3 regions of the Bacillus cereus group sp. BfR-BA-01316 genome follow, and region 1 is predicted to be linked to each of the others. Evidence: riboswitches for the same ligand, from Rfam matches in the RefSeq annotation. Region 1 holds a riboswitch; each other region holds the start of a gene.

Region 1 (3,257 bases):
ACTTTATCTGCTTGTTTTGCTGCTTGTAAATCAGTAATGGAATCTCCTATCACAATATGAAAATCATCTTTAGAGCTTAGTTTACGAATTAATGATGATTTACAGAGACCGCAACTATGCTGACATTGCTCGTCACAAGGGTGCGGCCATTTAACTTCAACAAATTCTCCTGAAAAGTCAGTTGCATTACAATAAATTTGTTCTTTAGGGATTATTTCTTGTAAGAGTGGATAGACGAAGAAATCCATTCCACCTGATATAACGTAAAAGGAAATGTTATTTTCATTAATAAATTGTATGAATTCATGAAAACCTGTACGTATTTCAGCAGTTTCTTGTAAAAACTGAATAATATCATCGTGTAGATTAATAGGTATTAATCGGAATAATTGAGAAACACCTTCTTGAATAGAAAGTTCTTGCGATAAAATTTTTTGCTTAATTTCCTCTGCTTCTGGTGGTGCGAATTTTTTCATAATGGACATGATATTATCGTTATTTGTAATCGTACCATCGAAATCACAAAATACTTGAATACTCATAATTTCACCTCATGAGAAGGATTTCCCCATATTTGTAGTGCGCTATGCAAATTTATTTCATCCACTTCATGGAGTGGTTTACCTTGTAAAGTAGCTTCAATTGCAGCGCGGAAAGCTTTGCCACCACCTTGAGCTCCATTTGGATGCCCATGAATCCCGCCGCCGGCATTAATAACGACATCCTTACCAAAATCTCGTAGAATAAAGGGAACGAAACCAGGATGAATTCCAGCAGATGGAACAGAAAAACTTTTCTTGAAATAGTGGTCTTCCTCAGTTAATGCTTCTGTAATGAGAAGAGCTTCCTCTTTTTCTAATGCAACGTTGCCGTATGGTGATGGGAATAAAGAGAAATCAGCACCAGCGTAACGTAGTAATTTTCCAAGTAGTAATAGAGAAGAGAACCCGTATAGTTTCGATGACGAATAAGCGCCACTTACAGCTGGGTGTGCCATAATAGGAATTGGAATTTCATCGTCTTCTACAAGTGATTGCAGTACATCTAATCCATAAGAAAATACATTAAATAAAAGAATGTCTGCTCCAGCTACCACCGCACGTTTCGCGTTCTCTTTTAAATCATAAGTTCGCCCTGTTAAATTTACTGCGTATAAAGTTTTATGTCCGTAAGTTTCGTATACAGATTGTAAAACTTCTTTCCCAGATTCAATTCTTTTTGTAAGTGGTGTTAATGAGTTTTCAAATAAAATTTCATCATCTTTTACAATATCTACGCCTCCAATTGCCTGATCGCGTAGTTGAGTTTTTAAATATCCAATATTCCGTCCTATCATCCCTTTGAAAATACTCATTAGAAGAGGGCGATCTTGAACTTGTAAAAGGTTTCGGATGCCTTCAATTCCAAATTTCGGTCCAGGGAACTGTTTCTTTAATTCGTCTGAGAATGTTAAATCAATTAGTTTAATTTCCCCATCTAACGAAAGTTTTCCAAATGTTGTTGTCAAAATGGCTGGTAAGTCTGGGCTGAAGTTCAGCGATGGATAATGAATTTTAATGATTCCACGTGATACTTTTTTGCCAAGATAAGAGTTAATATGTTCTTGTTCGTCTAACTCTTCAATATGAATGACATTGCCTTTATGTTGTTTTAATTGTTCTTGTAATAAGTGTGGTAAATGAGTCCATGAACCAATTGTTAAACCAATTGCAATTTGTTCCGCTTTCTTTTCTAAGTTGTGAGAATCATCGTGGATTAAATATGTCGCTATAATTCCGCTCATTGTTATAACCTCCTAGTTAAATAAAAAAACCTCTCAGCTAAGGAGAGGTTTTTTTACAACCAGCTCCTTATCTGTCAGCGTAACGCTGCGAGAATTAGCACCGTGTCTACAATTGTAGATCGGTTGCCGGGTTTCGTCGGGCTCGTCCCTCCACCTGCTCTTGATAAGAAGTATTTAGAAATGTTTAAATTTTTAAGATAACTGAATTTTGTCAGATATTTTTTATGTTGTCAATGACTTTTTGAAAAAATTTAATTTATCAATTCGATTAATTGCTTCTCGTAATCTATCTTCTGTATGCAAGAGACCAACACGGACATACCCTTCGCCGTTCTCACCAAATCCAACACCAGGAGCAACTGCAACGTGTGCTTTTTCTAGTAAAATATCAGAAAATTCCTCAGATGTATATCCTTCTGGTACAGGAAGCCATGCAAAGAATGATCCTGTTGGAATGTTTACATTCCAACCAATTGAGTGACAAGCTGAAATAAGAGCGTTTCTCCGAGATTCATAACTATTAACAAGTTCTACCACACAGGACTGCGAGCCTAATAGTGCTTCGCGGGCAGCATCTTGAACTGCACCAAAAATACTAACATACATATGATCTTGTAATAGGTTAATTGTTTCGATGACACTTTCATTCCCCACTGCAAAAGCAATACGCCATCCAGCCATATTGAAAGTTTTCGATAAAGTGTAAATTTCAATTCCTGTATCTTTGGCACCGTCTGCTTGCAAGAAACTAACAGGCTTTTGACCATCAAATCCGATAGCACCGTAAGCAAAATCATGAACAACTAATATGTTATGTTTATTAGCAAAATGAATGGTTTTATCAAAGAATTCTTTTGATGCTGTAGCACCGGTAGGGTTATTTGGATAGTTTAAAAACATTAACTTCGCTCGCTGGGCAACAGAGTCATCAATTTTTGTATAATCCGGTAAAAAATTATTTTCTGCAATAAGCGGCATTGTTTCAAAGTGCGCTTTTGCTAAAGAAACTCCGGATAAATAATCTGGATAGCCTGGATCAGGAACCAGAATGGTATCACCAGGGTTTGTAAAACAAATTGGTAATTCTACTAATCCAGCTTTTCCACCAAACAAAATAGCAACTTCAGTTTTTGGATTTACTACTACATCATATTCACGCTGATAGAAGGCTGCTACGGCTTCTTTTAGGCTTTCGTGTCCGCGAAATGGCGGATATTTATGATGAATGCTCTTTTCGGCAGCATCTTGTAAAGCTTTTACGATATGCTGCGGTGTTGGTTGATCTGGATTACCTTGACCTAGATTAATAACATCGTGACCAGCTGCAACGACTTTGTTAACTTTTGCAACAAGTGAAGCGAAAAATTGTGTTGGCAATGATGTTACTACTTTGGAAGGTTGAAATAATTTCATACTTTCCACCTCTTTTGAAAGTTGTTACAATTCTAGTGACAAATGATATAATCTTTCCAGT
Region 2 (3,257 bases), on a different contig from region 1:
TTTGTTTCAATGAAAGTACTTGCGCCCGAATGAGACGTGCCATGCCAATCCATCCCGTTAACGCAAGGGCGATTATAATTGTAAAAAGTCCTGGTTTCATAATGATTAATAGTAAAATAACAATTAACAAATATGGGATACCGTATAACACTTCAATCCCTCTTATAATCCACTCATCAATTAACGTTCCAAGACGATTACGCCCTCTCACATATCCACTAAAACCTCCGATAAGTACACCAAGCCCTATATCAAGAGCTGCTGCTACCAATCCAACTGTTAATGAAATTTTCCCACCAGCCCAAGTACGCGCCCAAATATCTCTCCCTAAATCGTCTGTTCCGAACCAATGCTCACTACTAGGCGGTAAATTAGTTGCTTCTTTTACTTGTTCACTCGCAGTAAATGACGTTAAACTTTCGCCAATAAGCGAGAAAATAATAATTAGTAATAACGTCACTGCCCCTAAAACTGCTATAGGGTTTGATATAAACTTGCGAAACACTTCCTTTTTCCGGCTAATCGTTTGCTGATCTTTATTTATCGTTAATTCTTTTTTCTCTTCATTCGTTAATAACTGGTCATTAATTTCATAAGCCCCCATTTAAACATCACCCTCCTTACGTAATAGAACGAATGCGCGGATCAACAATACGATGAATGATATCTGTAATAAAAATACATACAATTAATAGCGCACTATAGAAAATGGTTGTTCCCATAATCACCGGATAATCTCGGTTAAAAATACTATCTACAAAATATTTTCCTAAACCAGGAATTGAAAAGATTTTTTCAATAACGAAAGTCCCTGTTAAAAGTCCAGCCATTAATGGGCCAACAAATGTAAGTACCGGAACAATCGCATTTCGAAGAGCATGTCTTATAATGATTTTCTTAATTGGTATACCTTTCGCTCTCGCTAGCTTAATATAATCACTCTGCAACACTTCAATCATATTAGAGCGAACAAATCTTGTAATAACTGCGATTGGCCCGAGCGCTAATGCGAAGGAAGGTAATACAGTATGCTCAAATGTTCCCCAAGACGCTACTGGTAAAAGTTCAAATTGAATGGCGAATACTTGTATGAATAGCGGCGCTAAAATAAAACTCGGAATAGAAATACCGAGAATCGCAAGCAAGCTCACACTATAATCAATTACTTTCCCGTGATATAGAGCAGCAAATGTACCTGCGGCAATTCCGACTAACAACGAAATAACAAGTGCTTGTAGACCAATGATGGCCGATGGGCCAAAGCCGGTCGTTATAATTTCTGATACGCCTTGACCTGTCGATTGAACAGATTCACCAAAATCAAAATGAACTACGCCATCTAAATAAGCAACATACTGATTCCATAACGGTTCATCAAGGTGATACTTCGCTCTCATATTTTGTATCACTTCTTCAGGAAAGATTTTCGCGTCTGATGAAAATGGATCCCCTGGAATAATATGCATAATTAAAAATGTTACTGTCGTAATAACCCATAGCGTGAATACCATAACCGATAGTTTTTTAATAACATACACTTCAATAACCCCCTAAACAAATGAATTTACTTTGTTTTATTGACATATTTGTTCCCATCATTCCTTCTCCACTTCTTAAAACACAAAAAGCCTTGATCTTAAAAAATAAGATCAAGGCTTAATAAAACTATGCCCATCACTTATCTTTCAAGACTTGCTTGCTGGAATTAGCACGGTGTTCTATTTCAGAACCCGCTGCTGAGGTGTCATAGGGCCAGTCCCTCTACCTCTCTGGATAAGTAAATTGCTATATTATTATTTGGTTCAAATTGTATATTTTGAATTATAATTCTGAAAAAATGAAAAGTCAATCAAATTGGATATATTTAGAAAAATCAGTTTTCGTTGATACTCATAATAAAACAGAAATTCAATGGGTATTAAGTATTCGAGGATTGAAGGCGCATATAGGTGAACTTTATTAGTATCTACTGTATATAGTATTTTTACGTAAATAAGAAAAAATAACCTTGCATGCGCAAGGTTATTTTTCCGTTTCTGTTTGAAAACGTTTATAGTATGTCGATGCTGTTGAAAAATTAATTTCTATATCACGAATCAACGATGAGTCTTCTTCTTTAGCTAACTTCTGTAATTTTTTCATTGCTTGTTCCGATTCATTTAAGAAACCAACATACATTTCATGTTCTTGTTCTTTCGACTTCGGTACACGAATTTCTTTACGCATATGATCTATATCTTCTAGCATGCCCGTTGTTACATTTTGCACGTCTTCCTTATATTTAGCATTAGTTATTTCCTTACCGCCCTTTTCTTTTGCCACTTCAAATAACTGTAACGCTTTATTAATTTCCTTGTTCATCTTCGCATCATACTTTTCATGTACCTCGCGATACGCTTTCATATCTTCTGTCTGTTCAGTAGATTGCTCTACCTTTTCTTTCGGTTCTTTCGTATCTTTCGTGTCTTTATTTCCATTACATCCCGCTAGAAGGAGCATACCCCCAAGCATTGCAATACCGAAAACCTTCTTCATCTCTTATTCTCCTTTTATCTACATCTACTACGAATTACAGTTTTTCTTATCTCCACTTGTTTTATTATACCGAGAACATCCTAAATTTTGCACTTAAGATGATTTCTTAATATGTATATCAACATTTTTGTCACAGTATCGTCACTTTATTCAAGTAACTTTTGCACTCCTTTACTATGCCACCTTACAAAACTGTAAGCACACGTAGAGAACAAACCATGCTAGACTTACATATGCATAACGCAAGCGTAGTTAAGTTTCTAAGGAGAATCATCCATGTACAATACAATACCTTTTATGGGAGAAGATATTCGTGTCCTTATTCGCGAAAAATCACTCCATATTGAAAATACAGAGAGCCTTCGCCGCGTATTAAAAAAGAAGCATGCTCCATTTCAGTTAGCACAACATTTAAAACAACAACATACAAATAAATTTCATACTGTACTCAATATATCTGATAAATCATTAACAATCGAAATTATCGGTCATGTTTATATCGGAAACTTTGCAGATGCTTTAAAAGAAATTCCACGTATACCGAAGATTGCTCCTATTATCGTTGAGAGGGCATATAGAATTACAGATCATACTGATATTATTGACTGCGGAGAGAAAGAGGTCGATAGCAACCGTTGGGTATGGGATAAACTTGCTTTCTTATATGATGCGATCATGAATAATATGTATGAGTTATTTCAAAGAAATGAAAAAAAGAGCTG
Region 3 (3,257 bases), on a different contig from region 1:
CATGTGTAACAATAACCATCGTTATATGCTGTCTTGCCAATTCTTTAATAACTTGCAATACCTCATTAACTAATTCTGGATCAAGTGCTGAAGTCGGTTCATCAAACAAAAGTACAGCTGGATTTAAAGCCATTGCTCTAGCAATCCCAATCCTTTGCTGTTGCCCGCCGGATAACATTGCCGGATAAAAATCTTCTTTACCAGCTAAGCCTACTTGTTTTAATATTTCTCTCGCTATTCCCTTTGCCTCTTCTTCACTTTTTTTCTGTACAACCGTTAATGGCGTTGTAATATTTTTCAATGCTGTTTTATTTTTAAATAAATTGTAGTTTTGAAAAACCATAGCTGTTTTTTGGCGTAATCGTATTATTTCTTTTTTATAAAGTTTTTTCGTATGAATCTCTAAATCTTCAATTCTAATACTCCCATCATCCGGTTGTTCTAATAAATTCAAACATCTCAGCAATGTCGATTTCCCTGAACCAGAAGGTCCAATAATTACTACCACTTCCCCTTTTTTCACAGCAAGTGAGATCCCTTTTAGTACTTCATTATTTTTATAGGATTTATACAAATCACTTATCTCAATCACATATATCACCTCATTTCTGTTATAGATACGGTGCGTCAAGTTTCTTCTCCAACTTTTTCTGTCCCCAGCTAATTACGATTGTAATAACCCAATACACAATCGCTACCGCTAAATAACTTTCCATATAACGATACGATTGCGCCGCTAGCATTTTCGCTTGCGCTAAAATTTCAGCTACCCCAAGTGCAAAAGATAACGAAGATTCTTTTAACAATCCAACAAAATTATTTCCAAGTGACGGCACAGCTACACGAATAGCCTGCGGAAAGATGATTTGTCGCATCGCTTGTGCTTTTGTCATTCCTACGGATAAACAAGCATCCATTTGTCCTGATTCTACAGCATTTAATGAACCTCGAATTATCTCTGACAAATAAGCAGCATTATTTAAACTGAGACCAATTAAAGTTGCTTGCATAGCTGTAAGTACTGTAAAAGTCGGAAATATTTGTGGCAATCCGAAATACAACACAAACAATTGAACTAATAACGGTGTTCCTCTAAAGAAAGAGATATACACCCTTGCAATTGGATATAACAATTCCGTTTTGTTTTTTGTAATGATCGCCAGGCCAATCCCTATAACGAAAGAAATAATCATTGAAACAACAGTAATCCCTAAAGTTATGTATACATACTTAAATAATTGCGGAAAACTTTCTAAAAAATACGCCACATCAAATTTCACTTTGCTCCCCCCTTTCTAGACAAAAAACTCTTCTTACACATATAAGAAGAGTTGAATGTTAATCCATTTCCCCCATCTCCCAAACGCCTCATACGTTTGCTGGAATTAGCACAGTACTTTTATAGCCTGTTGCTGAGATTTCATCGGGCCAGTCCCTCCATCTCTCTTGATAAAAAACTAATAAATTTTTCCATTTATTAATTTGTTATTATGAAGAATACAGTTAAATCATAACAATATCAATAGGAAAACTAAGAATTAAATCTACACTTTTTTCGAACATACAAACAATACACCACCAAAATTACTATTCTTAATAAACTGTACACAAAAAGCCGGTACTTCTAACAAACTTAGAAATACCGGCTTCAAATCTTTTATTCTTATAGCTTATGATATTTATCTCATCTTATGTACTTCAGCAACTAACTTCCCGCCCTGTATGCCCATATAAAGCTTAACAGGAGCATCATTCGTGTTTTCAAATACTAAGTCTAAATATGGATACGCAATTGTAGCATCTCTTCCTTGTGGTACATAACCTACTGTTTTAGAATGTGTAGTTCTCTCTACCATTTTCAAACCAGCTTGATCTGCTGCATTGAATAAAGTAGATGATGTTTGACAAACGCCACCACCATAACCATCTACTAATTTACCATCTACAATTTCTTTTCCTAATTGGTACCCTTTATCTGGTGTTGTATCTCCAATTAGTGCATTAAAAGAGAAACGGTCTCCTTTCGCTAAAACAACTCCACTTACGCTCTGAGCAGATAAACGAATATTCTCAATACGACCACCAGTTGAACCACCTAAATTCGTTTCATACCTACCAATTACAGTACCACTGCCTTGCGCATCACTTAATGTTGCAGTAGGTTTTTTCTCCACAATTGGTAACTGATAAGTAGAATCCCACATACCTACATTTAATAATTTGTCTACTAACTCTTTTTCCATTAATTCATAAGAAGGCTTTCCTTCTTGCCATGATCCATCAGGCGCTATACGTGAAGGGACCATCTTTTTGTCGACGCTTTTCCCGACTTCACCTGCAACCTTCGTTACCGATTTTTTGAATTTCGCCTCATCTTCAAAATAACCTAAACTCGATAAGTCTATTTTTTTCACTTCAGTACCAGTACGCCCATCCACTAAGCTAATTGAATCCTGTACATCAGCCTTAGCCTCTACAACGTTCCCACCAAAATCACTTACTAATGCCACATCACTTACTTTTGTGCCACAACCACTTACTACAGCTACGCATAGCACCCCTACTAATATACCCTTTATTTTTCGGAACAATATACTCTCTCCTTTTCCCCAACATTATTTCTTATGTATTATTTCATTTTATGTATGTTTTGTTACAATCATTTTACAATATATTTAGAAAATGTTACAAGTTGTTTTTTACTCTATTTAAATTACTCTTTTCTTTTGTAAATGTCTATACATATTTATATAAATTTTCGAGTTTGATAAGATTGTAACTTTTATGCAACCTATTTCTATCCAGTATATACCATTCGACAGATGAAATACAAATGTAAAACTCTTTCATTTCACCTCTCTATTCACCTGCATGCTTCAAAAACCGTAATACCGATTTCTCATATGTGATCATTATTAAACAACTTAAACCGAGTTTTTATAGGTAAAAACAATTAATCCCTTCAGCGTATATAGGTATTTGCCGTGCCACTACTCCGCTTTTGCACATACATTATGGTGAATTTAACCTAATTATAAAGAAATGGAGGATGTTTTTATGTATCCCTACAATCCTTATGATCCATATAACCAATATGGTTACCAACCTCAGTATGATTTACAGGCACAATACCAACAATATATAGATCCAACAGAGCAAATTAATCCATATGATTCAAATCGCCAATTTCAACTTCCAATCTCTTTCCCTGGTACTGGAAACCGTCAATTAGAAAGACGAGTAAATGAGCTTGAGCA

What was found. Region 1 has a riboswitch for S-adenosylmethionine ahead of mtnW (2,3-diketo-5-methylthiopentyl-1-phosphate enolase). Riboswitches for the same ligand answer to the same signal wherever they lie in the genome.
Region 2: another riboswitch for S-adenosylmethionine. It lies ahead of MR071_RS14605 (ABC transporter permease); the one in region 1 lies ahead of mtnW (2,3-diketo-5-methylthiopentyl-1-phosphate enolase).
Region 3: another riboswitch for S-adenosylmethionine. It lies ahead of MR071_RS06445 (amino acid ABC transporter permease); the one in region 1 lies ahead of mtnW (2,3-diketo-5-methylthiopentyl-1-phosphate enolase).

What each region holds. Positions count from the first base shown of each region.
Region 1 covers NZ_JAKUGX010000007.1:147,781-151,037, reverse strand. The annotation lists gene MR071_RS08815 (2-hydroxy-3-keto-5-methylthiopentenyl-1-phosphate phosphatase) at 1-542, opposite strand, end outside; gene mtnW (2,3-diketo-5-methylthiopentyl-1-phosphate enolase) at 539-1,783, opposite strand; SAM riboswitch class I at 1,848-1,953, opposite strand; gene MR071_RS08805 (pyridoxal phosphate-dependent aminotransferase) at 2,006-3,196, opposite strand; gene MR071_RS08800 (carbon-nitrogen family hydrolase) at 3,211-3,257, shown strand, end outside.
Region 2 covers NZ_JAKUGX010000017.1:64,824-68,080, forward strand. The annotation lists gene MR071_RS14600 (ABC transporter permease) at 1-604, opposite strand, end outside; gene MR071_RS14605 (ABC transporter permease) at 621-1,538, opposite strand; SAM riboswitch class I at 1,676-1,780, opposite strand; gene MR071_RS14610 (hypothetical protein) at 2,023-2,535, opposite strand; gene MR071_RS14615 (hypothetical protein) at 2,812-3,257, shown strand, end outside.
Region 3 covers NZ_JAKUGX010000005.1:129,387-132,643, reverse strand. The annotation lists gene MR071_RS06450 (amino acid ABC transporter ATP-binding protein) at 1-592, opposite strand, end outside; gene MR071_RS06445 (amino acid ABC transporter permease) at 612-1,280, opposite strand; SAM riboswitch class I at 1,350-1,456, opposite strand; gene MR071_RS06440 (VanW family protein) at 1,680-2,591, opposite strand; gene MR071_RS06435 (hypothetical protein) at 3,058-3,257, shown strand, end outside.